DNA from 3 places in the Cytobacillus oceanisediminis genome. Region 2 is predicted to be linked to each of the others. Evidence: riboswitches for the same ligand, from Rfam matches in the RefSeq annotation. Region 2 holds a riboswitch; each other region holds the start of a gene.
What was found. Region 2 has a riboswitch for cobalamin ahead of cobJ (precorrin-3B C(17)-methyltransferase). Riboswitches for the same ligand answer to the same signal wherever they lie in the genome.

Region 1: linked by a shared signal. The riboswitch ahead of IRB79_RS19550 (ribonucleoside-diphosphate reductase subunit alpha) and the one ahead of cobJ (precorrin-3B C(17)-methyltransferase) in region 2 are both predicted to bind cobalamin.
Region 3: linked by a shared signal. The riboswitch ahead of IRB79_RS02455 (ABC transporter substrate-binding protein) and the one ahead of cobJ (precorrin-3B C(17)-methyltransferase) in region 2 are both predicted to bind cobalamin.

The regions. Positions count from the first base shown of each region.
Region 1 is NZ_CP065511.1:3,912,138-3,916,976, reverse strand. Features, by position in the region: gene IRB79_RS19555 (heavy metal translocating P-type ATPase) at 1-2,293, shown strand, start outside; gene IRB79_RS28070 (hypothetical protein) at 2,311-2,439, shown strand; cobalamin riboswitch at 2,570-2,763, shown strand; gene IRB79_RS19550 (ribonucleoside-diphosphate reductase subunit alpha) at 2,897-4,839, shown strand, end outside.
Region 2 is NZ_CP065511.1:3,187,572-3,192,410, reverse strand. Features, by position in the region: gene IRB79_RS16100 (MFS transporter) at 1-1,092, shown strand, start outside; cobalamin riboswitch at 1,144-1,322, shown strand; gene cobJ (precorrin-3B C(17)-methyltransferase) at 1,555-3,177, shown strand; gene cobK (precorrin-6A reductase) at 3,187-3,957, shown strand; gene IRB79_RS16085 (precorrin-8X methylmutase) at 3,945-4,619, shown strand; gene IRB79_RS16080 (cobalt-precorrin-5B (C(1))-methyltransferase) at 4,594-4,839, shown strand, end outside.
Region 3 is NZ_CP065511.1:468,733-473,571, forward strand. Features, by position in the region: gene IRB79_RS02445 (FtsW/RodA/SpoVE family cell cycle protein) at 1-1,133, opposite strand, end outside; gene IRB79_RS02450 (hypothetical protein) at 1,501-2,277, shown strand; cobalamin riboswitch at 2,358-2,563, shown strand; gene IRB79_RS02455 (ABC transporter substrate-binding protein) at 2,731-3,705, shown strand; gene IRB79_RS02460 (FecCD family ABC transporter permease) at 3,671-4,723, shown strand.

The sequences.
Region 1 (4,839 bases), 720 kb from region 2:
AATCAAATATAATCCTGCGGAAACTTCTGTCGAAGCATTTGAGAAAAAAATTGAGGATTTAGGTTATACGGTAGTTTCGGAGAAAGCCGAGTTCGAATTGCTGGGCATGACTTGCGCTGCTTGCTCTGGAAGGATTGAAAAAGGACTTAATAAGCTTCCAGGCGTCAAACAAGCTGTGGTCAATCTGGCTCTTGAAACTGGCACTGTTGAATACAATCCTGAACAAATCTCCATCCAGGACATGATAAAGAAAGTGGAAAATTTAGGGTATCAGGCGAAAGTAAAAATGGATAAAGACGAAGATATCGAAGGATATCGGGAAAAGGAAATTGAGAAACAAAAAGGCAAGTTTATTTTCTCTTTAATTCTTTCCATTCCTTTATTCTGGTCCATGGTGGGACATTTCGAGTTTACATCATTTATTTATGTTCCCGATATGTTTATGAATCCGTGGGTGCAGCTGGCGCTTGCAGCTCCCGTGCAATTTTTCATAGGAAAGCAATTTTATGCCGGGGCATATAAGGCATTAAAAAATAAGAGCGCCAATATGGATGTGCTGGTTGCACTCGGTACTTCTGCTGCTTTTTTCTATAGCTTATACCAATCAATTTTATCAATTGGCAGCAATGCACATATGGTGGAACTCTATTACGAAACAAGTGCCATCCTTATAACATTAATAATCTTAGGCAAGCTGTTTGAAGCACGGGCTAAGGGACGTTCTTCTGAAGCGATTAAAAAGCTTATGGGTCTGCAGGCAAAAACAGCAACTGTCTTAAGGGAAGGGGAAGAAATTGAAATTCCCCTTGAAGAAGTTATTGCTGGGGATATCATATATGTAAAGCCAGGTGAAAAAATTCCGGTTGATGGTGTAATTATCGAAGGGCAGTCTGCTTTGGATGAATCCATGCTGACAGGGGAAAGTGTACCTGTTGATAAAACAGCAGGCGACACAGTTATTGGGTCTACCATTAACAAAAATGGCTTCCTGAAAATTAAAGCCACAAAAGTTGGCAAAGATACAGCACTGTCACAGATTATAAAAGTGGTTGAAGAAGCGCAAGGTTCAAAAGCACCCATACAGCGAATGGCAGACAGAATCTCTGGGATATTTGTTCCCATTGTTGTGACTATAGCTGTGGTAACATTCCTGGTGTGGTATATATGGGTAAGTCCTGGAGATTTTGCAGAAGCACTCGAAAAATTGATTGCCGTGCTGGTGATTGCATGTCCATGTGCACTAGGTCTTGCGACGCCAACCTCTATAATGGCAGGTTCCGGCCGGGCAGCGGAATATGGGGTACTTTTTAAAGGCGGAGAGCACTTGGAGCTCACACATGAAATCACTACAGTCGTTCTTGATAAAACTGGAACAGTTACACATGGCAAACCGGTTTTAACAGATGTGATTACGGAAGGCAACATTGAAGAGAGGACATTTCTCCAGCTTGTAGGGTCAGCGGAGAAACAGTCTGAGCATCCATTGGCTGAAGCGATCGTAAAGGGAATAAAGGATAAAGGGATCACGCTATTTAATCCTGAGGAATTTGAAGCTATTCCCGGGTATGGAATTAAAGCAAAAGTGGAAGGCAAAGACCTTCTAATAGGTACAAGAAGATTAATGGACAAATACGGTGTTAATGTCCAGTCAGCCAAACTTGAAATGGAAACACTTGAGGAAAATGGAAAAACGGCAATGCTTGTCGCGGTTGATGGCAAATATGCAGGTATCGTGGCAGTTGCGGATACAATAAAGGAAACTTCCAGAGATGCAATCAATCGCTTAAGGAAACTGGGGATTGAAGTCATTATGATTACGGGAGATAACAAACGTACGGCTCAGGCAATAGCTGAGGAAGTGGGCATAGACTCTGCAATTGCAGAGGTTTTACCTGAAGGCAAGGCAGAAGAAGTAAAGAAACTTCAGAACCAGGGAAAAAAAGTCGCCATGGTCGGCGATGGCATAAACGATGCACCTGCACTTGCTGTAGCTGATATTGGAATGGCGATCGGAACCGGTACAGACGTTGCGATGGAAGCAGCTGATATCACTCTAATGAGAGGGGATTTAAATAGTATTGCAGACGCCATCCTAATGAGTAAAAAAACAATAAGGAATATAAAACAAAATCTTTTCTGGGCATTTGCATACAATACACTTGGCATCCCAGTAGCTGCGTTAGGGTTCCTTGCACCTTGGCTTGCCGGCGCTGCAATGGCGTTCAGCTCCGTATCTGTCGTTTTAAACGCACTTCGATTACAAAGAGTAAAAATTAATGAAAAAAATGTTTAATTGGAGGGGCTGATATAATGAAAAAATGGGCAGGTGCAGCGATTGCTTACCTCGTTCTTGTAATGGCATTGTATGCTGCATATGATTCTTTTTGGGTTACCCCAGAGCCGGTACCTCATGATATTGAAATGGAAAATCATGAATGAGAAATAAAAGAGCAGAGGGAAATCTCCCCCTGCTCTTTTTTCGAACATTGACGATTAAAAATTTGTAATCTATTTCTCTGTATGATAGAATCGTCTACAATATATAGTATATATTTTTAAGATTAAAAACTACATATAGATCGTGATTGGTGTCCTAAGTGGACTTAATAGGGAATTCGGTGTAAAACCGAAGCTGTCCCCGCAACTGTAAGTGCAGACGAAAAAAGCATGCCACTGTACAAAACGCTTCATGGCGCTTGTATGGGAAGGGCTTTTAGTAGAGTGAAGCACAAGCCAGGAGACCTGCCAGGGCGATCGAAAGTTTCTTATCTTCGGGGATTGAGATGATGAAACGATCGCGTAATGGCCGTTTTTTCATTTCTTCCTGCTATTATACTATCGTTTGATCCGCTCATTTTCCGGGCGGATTTTTATTTTGCCTTTAGGAGGAAGTAAGATGGTCCAAACCATACAACCGATAAAAATTTTAGAAGAACTTAAGACAGAATTTCCACAGCTCGGCATTGGGCAGCTATTAAAAAGGAAAGAAGAAATGAGCCAGCTGGGAGCGGAGGCAATGTATGACCAGCTTATACTGGATTGTTTATCATTTATCAGCATTGATGAGCCTGATTGGACTTTTGCCGCTTCATGCCTGCTTCTTAAGAAGCTCTATATTGAGTCTGGAAAAAACAGAGAATGCCAGCCGGATGATTGCTACAAACATTTTTATACGTTAATTGAACGGCTGACCGCTTTGGGAATTTATGAACAGGATTTATTAGATCTGTATTCAAAGGATGAAATAAATGAGCTGGCCCATTTTATTAGGAAAGAAAATGACCGCTTATTTACATATTTGGGGTTAAAAATGCTGGCTGACCGATATCTTGCCAGGGACAAACAGAAAAATCTCTATGAGCTTCCACAGGAGCGGTTCATGATCATCAGCATGGTGCTGATGAAAATGGAGCCGAAGGGTAAGCGGCTTGAACTTATTAAAGAAGCTTACTGGGCAATGAGTGGTTTGTATATGACTGTTGCCACTCCAACACTCGCTAATGCAGGGAAAAACTGGGGACAGCTTTCAAGCTGTTTCATTGAGACCGTTGATGACAGTCTTGATTCAATATATGACAGCAATACCGATATTGCATCACTGTCTAAAAATGGCGGCGGAATCGGAGTGTATTTGGGGAAAATCCGCAGCAGAGGCAGTGATATTAAAGGATTTAAGGGTGCATCTTCAGGTGTGATTCCCTGGATGAAGCAGCTGAATAATACAGCCGTCAGTGTTGACCAGCTGGGACAAAGGCAGGGTGCTATAAGCGTCTATCTGGATGTCTGGCATAAAGATATCTTCTCGTTTCTAGATGCAAAGCTTAACAATGGAGATGAAAGACAGCGAACACATGATTTATTCACGGGTGTCTGCATTCCGGATTTGTTTATGGAAAAAGTGGAAAGCCGCGGGTATTGGTATTTATTTGATCCCCATGAAGTCCGCAAGGTAATGGGCTTTTCTCTGGAAGATTTTTATGACGAAGGAGAAGGCGAAGGTTCATTCCGCCAGAAATATAAAGAGTGCATAGATAACCCGATTCTATCAAGGGAAAAAGTGCCTGCTATCGAGATAATGAAATCCATCATGAGAAGTCAGCTTGAAACCGGGACACCATTCATGTTCTACCGGGATGAAGTTAATCGGAAAAATGCCAATACACATTGCGGGATGATTTATTGTACCAACCTGTGCACTGAGATCGTACAAAACCAAAGTGTTACAAAGAGGGTTGAAGAATATACAAGAGATGGGAGAATTATTATCGAAAAACAGCCAGGAGACTTCGTTGTCTGCAATCTTTCATCCATCAATCTTGCACGGGCCATAAGTGAAGGAGTCCTTGAAAGGCTTGTGCCAATTCAGGTGCGAATGCTTGATAATGTTATTGATATTAATAGTATTCCAGTGCCGCAGGGCCAGATTACAAACCAAAAGTACCGTGCGATTGGACTAGGGACTTTTGGATGGCACCACCTTCTTGCACTGAAAAAAATCACATGGGAAAGCGAAGAAGCAGAAGAATTCGCTGACACTCTATATGAACAAATTGCTTTTTTAGCGATAAAAAGTTCTATGAACCTGGCAAAAGAAAAAGGAAGCTATTCAGCCTTTAAAGGCTCTGATTGGGAAACGGGTGCCTACTTTGAAAAGCGGGGATATCTGGAGGCAGAGTCAGACATGGACTGGGCTGCATTGAGCGAAGAGGTAAGGGAAATCGGCGTTCGAAATGCCTATTTGCTGGCGGTTGCTCCTAATGCATCAACTGCTTTAATTGCAGGAAGCACCCCAAGTATTGATCCTATATTCAACAAGCAGTATTCCGAAGAGAAAAAGGA
Region 2 (4,839 bases):
GCATGGCTGTCTGCTTCTGTCCCAATTGGTTTTGTAATAGGTGCATTAGTTAGTTCATATTTTGGGATAGCAGATCGTTTTAATCCCCGAAAGGTTCTTGCCGTTTCAGCGTTTCTAGGGGCACTATTGAATGTCTTACTTATACTGGTAGATCAGGCTTTTTTCGGTATCCTGCTTAGGATATTAACCGGTGTATCACTCGCTGGTGTATACCCGACAGCTGTAAAAATTTTATCACAATGGTTTCCAAAAAAACGTGGGCTTGCTGTTGGTATCTTAATAGCCGCCTTAACTCTAGGGTCCTCTTTGCCACATTTTATTGTTATATTCACTTCTTCTTTAAATTGGCAATTAGTGATTATTTGCAGTTCAATATTGGCTCTCCTGGCAGCTATAATAGTCAATTGGGTTTTAAAAGATGCTCCAGTAACAACTAAAAAATTGCCTTTCTCTTTTAAATTAATTAAAAAGGTAGTATCGAATAAACCAGTAATGCTTGCGAACTACGGTTATTTTGGGCATATGTGGGAATTGTATGCGATGTGGACGTGGATTCCTATCTTTTTGACCGCTAGTTTTACAAGCTATTCACCAGGGATTCCTCCTTGGTTCATTGCATTATCCTCTTTTATTATAATCGGAATTGCAGGGGGAATTGGTTGTGTAGTAGGTGGACTAGTCTCAGATAAAATTGGAAGAGCTAATCTAACGATTATTTCTATGTTTATCAGTGCCATTTGCTGTATCTTGATTGGTTTTACTTTTGGTCAATATATTTGGTTGACTCTCCTCCTTTCTATCATTTGGGGAATGTCTGTCATCGCAGATTCTGCCCAGTTTTCTGCCGCAGTTTCAGAAGTTTCAGAAGTTGAGTATGTAGGAACAGCACTGACTTTTCAAATGTGTATTGGTTTCCTAATCACTATATTTTCTATAAATCTAATCCCTATTATTCAGAGGTTAGTAGGTTGGGAATGGGTCTTTACATGTTTAGCGATTGGACCGATTCTTGGTATTGTATCTATGGTCCAATATAAACGGCATGAATTTTATAATGTCAAAGGCATTAACACAGCATTAAAAAAATTATGAAAAAAATAATATGTCAAAATTGGTCATTATATGTTATATTAGTAAAAAATTAATATATCAATTTGAATAAGTGCTCACATTTGGTGAGGTAAAAGGGAAACTAGTGAAAGTCTAGTACAGCCCCCGCTACTGTAAAAGCTGATGAAATTACAATACCACTGAGAAATCGGGAAGGTGTAAGAGTAAGAAGAAGCTTAAGTCAGGAAACCTGCTTATTTAAACGACACTTGCTTTTCGGAGGGAGAAGTATAGGCGGGACAATTATGATCAATTGTTTTTGGGTTTCAGTATGCTTATTTTTATACTGTCATTTCAAATGCCTGTATTCCTTTGAAAAGGAGTGCAGGCATTTTTTATTTGGCAAGAAGCATTGAACTTTGAGAATTGTCTGGCACAGGGCGCCTGCTCGAGCAGCACGGCAGCAGGCAAGGCGATGTGCTTTTCTTAATTGGAGGTAAGCCTATGAAAAAGGGGAAAATCTTTGTTGTTGGCTTCGGTCCGGGCGATCGTGAGCATATAACCAAACGGGCTGTGGATGCGCTGCAGCAGAGTGATTGCATTATTGGCTACAAAACTTACGTAGAGCTGATCATGCCATTCGTAACAGCAAGTTCCATTGTCAGCACAGGGATGACTGAGGAGGTATCCCGTGCGCAGGATGCAGTGAAAAGAGCGGAAGCTGGCCATATTGTTTCCGTGATATCGAGCGGTGACTCGGGTGTATACGGCATGGCCGGCCTAGTGTATGAAGTGCTGATCGAAATGGGCTGGACGGAAGAAGAAGGAATCGAAGTGGAAATTGTTCCTGGCATCTCTGCGATTAATTCATGTGCGAGTTTACTGGGGGCACCTGTCATGCATGACTCCTGCACCATCAGTTTGAGCGATCATCTAACACCCTGGACGGTGATCGAGAAGCGCATTGAAGCAGCCGGGATGGCGGATTTTGTCATTGCTTTATATAACCCGAAAAGCGGCCGGCGGACACGACAGATTGTCGAGGCACAAAGGATTCTATTAAAATATCGTTCTCCTGATACACCAGTGGGGCTTGTGAAAAGTGCTTACCGCGAAAATCAGAATGTCATTCTGACTACTCTGGCGGAAATGCTTGATCACGATATAGGCATGCTGACAACAGTCGTGATCGGGAATTCCTCTACTTTCTTTTATGACAACAAGATCATTACGCCTCGCGGATATCAGAGAAAGTATACGCTTGGCGAAGAGAAGCAAAGCTTAAAGCCGCATCAGCGTTTAAAAAAGGAAGCGGAGCCATGGGCATTAAATCAGGAAACCGGGGAAGCACAGGCAGGCTACGAGCAGATTGAAAGCAAAAAACAAGCAGCCAGCTCACTGGATATGGCTTTTAAGGCATTATCGATGGTGACGAAATCGGAGATTGACCAAACACATTTGGTGCAGCAGCCAATCGAAGATATATTTGAATTTGCGGTTTCGCCTGGTGTTGCCAATAAATTTATTACAGCTGACCAAATGCGTGTATTGGCAGAAGCTGTTGGCGAGAAAGGCACCATGGAATATACACCGGATCACCGTTTATTAATCAAGGTTCCAACAGATCAGCCTCAATCGATTGTGGAAAAACTCGAACAAAACCATCTGACAGTCATGCCAGTAGGGGATGTTTTAAATGTAAAAGCCTGCGATTTTTGCTACGGGGAGAAAGCAGAATCCATTCCGTATGCAGAGGAAATTGCAGCTGAACTGGGGGGCTTAAAGCTTCCAAAGGAATTGCATATTGGCTTTAATGGCTGCGGTATGGCCTGTTATCGGGCCGTATTTGATGATATCGGCATTGTTTACCGCAAGAAGAAGTTTGATTTATTTATCGGGGCAAAGCCGGTTGGCCGGACAGCTCATGCTGCCCAGCCGGTGGCAGAGGGAATTGAGCCCGATCATCTGGTGCCGTTATTAAAAGAGATTATAGAAGAATACAAAGAAAATGCGCATCCAAATGAACGGCTTTTTAAATATTTTAAGCGGGTGAAAAAAATTCAGTATTTTACCTATCAGGATATGAGCTCCAGGATCGAAGTCGAGCCGGCACCATGCGGGGATTAGGAGGATCTCATGATTTTATTTTTAGCAGGCACAAGTGATGCGAGAGCATTAGCTGTTCAATTGAAAAATCAAGGTTATTCCTTGTTGGCAACCGTTGTCACTGAATCGGCAGCGGACAGCTTGAAAGCTGAAGGCATTTCTTATAAAGTGGGGCGGCTGTCAGAAAATGACATGATTGAACTGATTCAGATGCAAGAGATGACCACTGTGATTGATGCGAGCCATCCCTATGCGGAAGAAGCGTCAAAAACGGCAATGTCAGCAGCCAAAGCATGCAGCATTCCTTACATACGCTACGAAAGGCCAAATGAACAGTTTACCTCACCGCTCATAACTGAAGCTGAAAGTTATGAGGAAGCAGCGAAATTGGCTCAATCGCATAAAGGGACGATCATGCTGACAACCGGCAGCAAAACGCTGGAAATCTTCACAAACTATTTGATGCAGGATGATATCCGGCTTGTATGCAGGATGCTCCCAAACATGGGAAACATGGAAAAATGCCATAAGCTTGGCGTTAAGCAAAAGGACATTATTGCGATCCAGGGACCATTTTCCGAATCATTAAACAAAGCTCTATGTGAGCAATACGATGTGACACTGATGATTACTAAAGAAAGCGGCAAGGTGGGGTCGGTGGATGAGAAAATGACAGCTGCTCTGGAACTGGGGATTCCTGTTATTTTGATTAAGCGGCCGCCGCTCGTGTATGAAAACTTTTGCACTTCTTTCGAAGAAGTGACTCAAAAATTGGGAGGGCTTTACACATGGCAAACATGAACTTTAATACAACCTTTGTACCGTTAACGGTAGATCCGGATAAAATTTATGATCACAGCTTTGCGATTATTAAAGAGGAGATGGGCGAACATCCATTTACAGACGAGCAGTGGCTGGTGGTTCGGCGTGTCATCCATGCCTCTGCAGATTTCGAGCTGGGAAGAAGCATGATTTTCACTCCAGATGCCATTGAAGCAGGGATTCAATCCATTTTAGCGGGCCGTCATGTCGTGGCAGATGTACAGATGATTGAAAGCGGGTCAGGACGCAAGCGATTCCAGAAGCATGGCGGGGACCTGCATTGTTATATTGCGGATGAAGATGTTTCAAAAGAAGCAAAGTCTCAGGGAACAACACGTGCGATCATTTCCATGCAAAAAGCAACGAGTCTGCACGAAGGAGGAATCTATGCCATCGGCAATGCGCCAACAGCATTGCTTGAATTGATTCGTCTAATTAAAGAAGGCCTCGCAAAACCTGACTTAATTATTGGCATGCCAGTCGGCTTTGTATCAGCGGCAGAGTCCAAAGCCGAGCTGGCCGTGCTTGAAGGGATCCCATTTATTACGAATGCAGGGAGAAAGGGTGGCAGTACAGTGACGGTCGCTGCGCTGAATGCCATTTCGATTATGGCGGATGAACGGGCAAAAGCAGCGAAATAAAAAAGATCCATCCCAAATGCGGCACGGCTATACGACAGGTGCCTGTGCAGCAGCCATGACAAAGGCAGCACTGCAGGCACTTGTGACCGGAGAGGTGCCAAATGAAGTTACGATTTATCTGCCGGTTGGCCAGTATGCCACTTTTAAAGTGACGGCTTTTGATCGGTCAGATGGCCGGGTCATGTGCGAAACGATCAAAGATGCAGGGGACGACCCGGAC
Region 3 (4,839 bases), 2.6 Mb from region 2:
TAGCGAATGCTGAAAATCAGGCCCATCGCCATCATGTTTCCCATAAGCGAGCTTCCGCCGTAGCTGATAAAAGGCAGCGGAATGCCAGTGATTGGCAGTACCTGAATAGTCATTCCGATATTTTGAAATACATGGAAGGTGATCATACTGATGACCCCGACGCAAATATAGGTATTAAATGGGTCGGACGTCTCCAAGCCGGTTTTAGTTAAGTGATAGATGAGCAGAAAGAAAAGGCTGATTACTACACTGGCACCAAAAAAGCCGTACTCCTCGCCAATGACGCTAAAAATAAAATCAGTATGGGCATCAGGCACATACACCTGTCTGTCAGTAAACCCTTTTCCGGATATTAATCCTGAGCCGATTGCGAGCATGGAGTTATACAGCTGCATTCCGGCTCCCTGCTTGTGATTAACCGGGTCAAGCCAGGAATAAATTCTACTGAACTGATAGGGGTCTATCCCAAGGTACTTCTCCAAAATCTCCGGTGCTATGATCACCAGATAAAGAACGGTTCCTGCGAAGGCGCCCAGGATACCATAAATCGGAACAAGGATTTTCCAGGTGATTCCGGAAACCAGGATGATTCCTGTTAATATGGCGATGAGGACAAGGGCGGTACCCAGGTCTTCAATAATAATCAATCCTAATGGAGGCAATGTGGCTGCCCCTAATTTGATTAGAAGGAAAAAGTCCGTGCCTGCGGTCTTAGCCTGATATTTCAGATGGTGGTCAGCGATTATTTTGCTGAGGGCAATGATAAGGAATACCTTAACAAACTCTGAAGGCTGCACAGAACCAAGTCCAGGAATGATATACCACAATGTAGCCCCTTTGCGCTCTGGTGCAATGCTTTCCGGTGCAATGAATAACCCGACAAGCAATAGGATGCCTAAACCATAAAGCAGCCAAGTGAGCCTCCGGATTTGCTCGCTGTCAAAATACATGACTATCGCTACAATCACGGCTCCAACAATATAATTTTTAATTTGTGAAATGACAAAATTCCCTTCATATTGATTGGAGGATTGTCCGCTGTAAATAGCGATGCAGCTGATGAGGAAAAATAGCAGCAGAAGAAAGCATAACGTCCAATCGAATCGGTCTGAGAATCTATTATTCTGGTTCATCTGTATACACCTGGTTTCTTTACCTTTTTACATTTTTATCCTAACAAAGAAAAATAACCCTTACAATGGAGAAACAGATTTCATTTTTTCTCTGCATGTAGTTAGACGAATGAATCAGCATGATAGTTTCCTGTATTTTCAAAAAAACCGGGCATTCTGCTATTTAAAATTTTTTCTCATCAGCAAAGATATTTTCATTCATTTTTGCTACAATAGGAGAATAAAATACTGGATGTTTTGACAGGCAGTTTCAAAAAGAAGCTGTCTTTTTAATAATTTGTGGAGGCGCTTGCGCTATTCTTAACTGTCTAGCCCAGCGCTTTTCTTTGAAAACACCAATTTGGGTAACGGTTCGGAGGTTTCGTCATTGAAAAGAAGGAATCATGCTATTCGTGATCTCATCTACATCCATCTTAATGAACAGGATCAGTATGTGATGACTTATGGAATTGAGTTTGCAGAGTTTGCCCAAACTCTTTCAGATTCTATTAATAATCTGCTGTTGTTAAAGCATCGTTTTGAACATGGGGACTTTAATACTCACACGATGTTCGATTATGTCTCAAGGGACAAGCTGGGCAGGCTGGTTGAGGATGATGTATACGGCTATGGCGATTTTTGCTGGATCGACTTCGAGGAAGAGGAAGCGGTAAATGAGCTTCCCGGCCAGACAATTGCTGAACTTCTTTATCTCGGCCATGTCAAAGAACATCTTAAACCGCCTTTTTACAATTATCTGAGCAATCGATATGTGTACCTTGCCCATGATGATGGCTGGTTTAACCGCACATATTATCGCGATCTGAACGATTTTTACCGTATGCTTGGGGAAGTAATCCCCGGTAAAATGGGACAGATGAAAGTCGAAAAAACGCTCCTTGGCATTAAAAAGAAAAAGACGTATCCTCCAATTACCAGAGATGTCCTGCTTTCCTTAAAGTCTCTTATGAAAGAAGGAGCGGTCCTTTCCATCAAGGATATCGAACAGAATCGGGTCCGGATAGAAATTCCTATTTGGATTATTGGTGATTTTGCGAATATGGATGATATGTATGATGAGTATGAAGCCATTGTGAAAGAGCCATGTGAGGCGAAGGTTGTGTTCGATAAGAAAACAAGAGAATGGAAAATATACTCGCGTTAGAATTCTGAACTTTTTTACAACATTCAGCAAATTTCTCTTACTTTTTCTGCGGGATGGTGTATAATCGGAGGTAGAAAATTTTATATCCGCATAGAACAGGTGTCTTCCCAAAAGGGTTTTAAAAGCAGGCTCTTTTGAAGACTTAATAGGGAAGCTGGTGAAATTCCAGCGCGGTCCCGCCACTGTAAATGGAAGCTGTCTGCAAATCCACTGTACATGAATGTATGGGAAGGAGCAGAACGCATTGACCATGAGCCAGGAGACCTGCCTGATTCTTAAGCACCCATAAACCTACGAGGATAGGGAGGTGTTTGGTCCGGCCATCCTTTCTGCACTAATTGATAAATGACCATACCAACATCTCCTTGCCGTTCGAGGAGATGTTTTTTTATTTTAAAGGTGGTGACAGGCACCACCCGAATTTTGTCGAAAGTTCTAGGAGGATTGCTGAGTATGAGAAAGTTTTATGCATTTTTATTAACGATGCTTCTGGCTGCAGGAGTGCTTGCAGGCTGCGGAGAGAGTGCTGAACAGCCTAAAGAAGAGAAAAAAGTTGAGGAAGGGCAGAATGCCGGCGGAGAAGCGACTGCATTTCCTGTAACGATAAAGGATGCTCTTGATAATGAAATCGTCATTGAGTCCAAGCCTGAAAGAATCGTGTCTATGATTCCAAGCAATACCGAAATTGCCTTTGAATTGGGGCTTGGAGAAGAAGTTGTCGGAGTCTCCGATTTTGATAACTACCCGCCCGAAGCTACAGAAAAAGAAAAGATTGGCGGCATGGAATTTAATGTCGAGAAAATCATCTCTTTAAACCCGGATCTTGTCCTTGCGCACGCTTCAAGCGCACATAATTCAGAAGCAGGCCTTCAGCAATTAAGGGATGCAGGTGTGACCGTCCTTGTTGTCAATGATGCGAAGAGCTTTGATCAGGTTTTTGAATCCATTGAAATGGTTGGAACCGCAGCGGGGGAGAAAGATAAAGCAGAGCAGCTCGTTTCAGACATGAAGAGCAAGCTCGAGGAAATTAAAACAAAAGCTCAGGGCATAAAAGAAGAAGACCGCAAATCGGTATTCGTGGAAGTTTCACCTGCTCCTGAAATCTATACGGCTGGTACAAAAACATTTATGGACGAAATGTTAAGTGCCATTAATGCAGAAAATATCATTACAGAAGAAGGATGGCCTAAGATGGATCCGGAAGCGATTATCGAACGGAATCCGGATGTAATCATCACAACTCATGGCTATTACACTGAAGATGCTGTTGGCAATGTAATGAGCAGGGATGGCTGGCAGGATATAACCGCAGTGAAAAATAAGCAGGTTGCCGATGTTGATTCCGATATGGTAACCCGCTCTGGCCCTCGTATTATTGAAGGAGTCGAGGAACTTGCAAAAGCAGTATATCCGGACGTATTTAAATAATAAATTTTTAGCTTATATAACAGCAGCAGCTTTCCTGCTTTGTGCCATGCTGATGGGGATTTCAATTGGAACAGTGTCTGTTCACCCCATGACGATTTTCAGAGTATTAAGCGCTGAGATTTTTCCTTTTATTTCATTGGGAAACACGGATGCTATGCATTCAAATATCATTATGAATATTCGCCTGCCGCGCGTATTGCTGGCTGGCTTAGTAGGGGCGTCTCTTGCAATTGCGGGAGCCGCCTTTCAAGGTTTATTAAGAAACCCGCTGGCAGATCCATATACAATTGGAGTTTCTTCCGGGGCTTCACTCGGTGCTGTTTTAACATTGTTCTTAGGATTATCCATTCCGTTTGCAGGAATGTTTACACTGCCTTTATTCAGCATCTTATTTTCCTTTTTAACCATTTTTGCCGTTTTACTATTTGCCAGAAATATTGAAAGATCCATGAAAGTGGAAACGATTATTTTAACAGGCATCATCTTCAGTTCTTTTCTTGGCGCCCTAATTTCTCTGATGATTGCCCTGACTGGAGAGGAGCTTAGACAGATTATTGGCTGGCTTCTTGGCAGTGTATCTATGAGAGGCTGGGCGTATATTAATATTATCCTTCCGTTTTTTGTGATAGGTGCCCTCCTTCTTTTAGTGAACAGCAAGGAGCTTAATGCCATGAGTTTCGGAGAAGAAAAGGCCCAGCATATAGGGGTGGACGTTCAGAAGAGAAAAATGATGGTCCTGATAGCGGGTTCCATCTTAACGGGTGCAGCTGTTGCTGTGTCTGGAACGATAGGATTTGTCGGGCTTGTGATCCCTCATCTGACCAGGCTGTTATGGGGACCGGATCATAGGCACCTATTGCCGCTATCCATTCTGATGGGTGCAGGTTTTCTTATTATTGCCGATCTGGTTTCACGGACGATCATTGCACCTACCGAGCTTCCAATCGGTGTGATTACAGCGATAATCGGCGCGCCTACGTTTGCCATTATTTTAATTAAAAGAAAGAATAAACTTTGAACTTCGATAACTGTCCAGCGCAAGCGTACACCCATTCAAGGGGGAGCACCAAGGGGAAAGCTTCCTTGGATTATCTTCGCAGGAACAAGCGGTTTTTACTTGTTCCGAAGGCATAT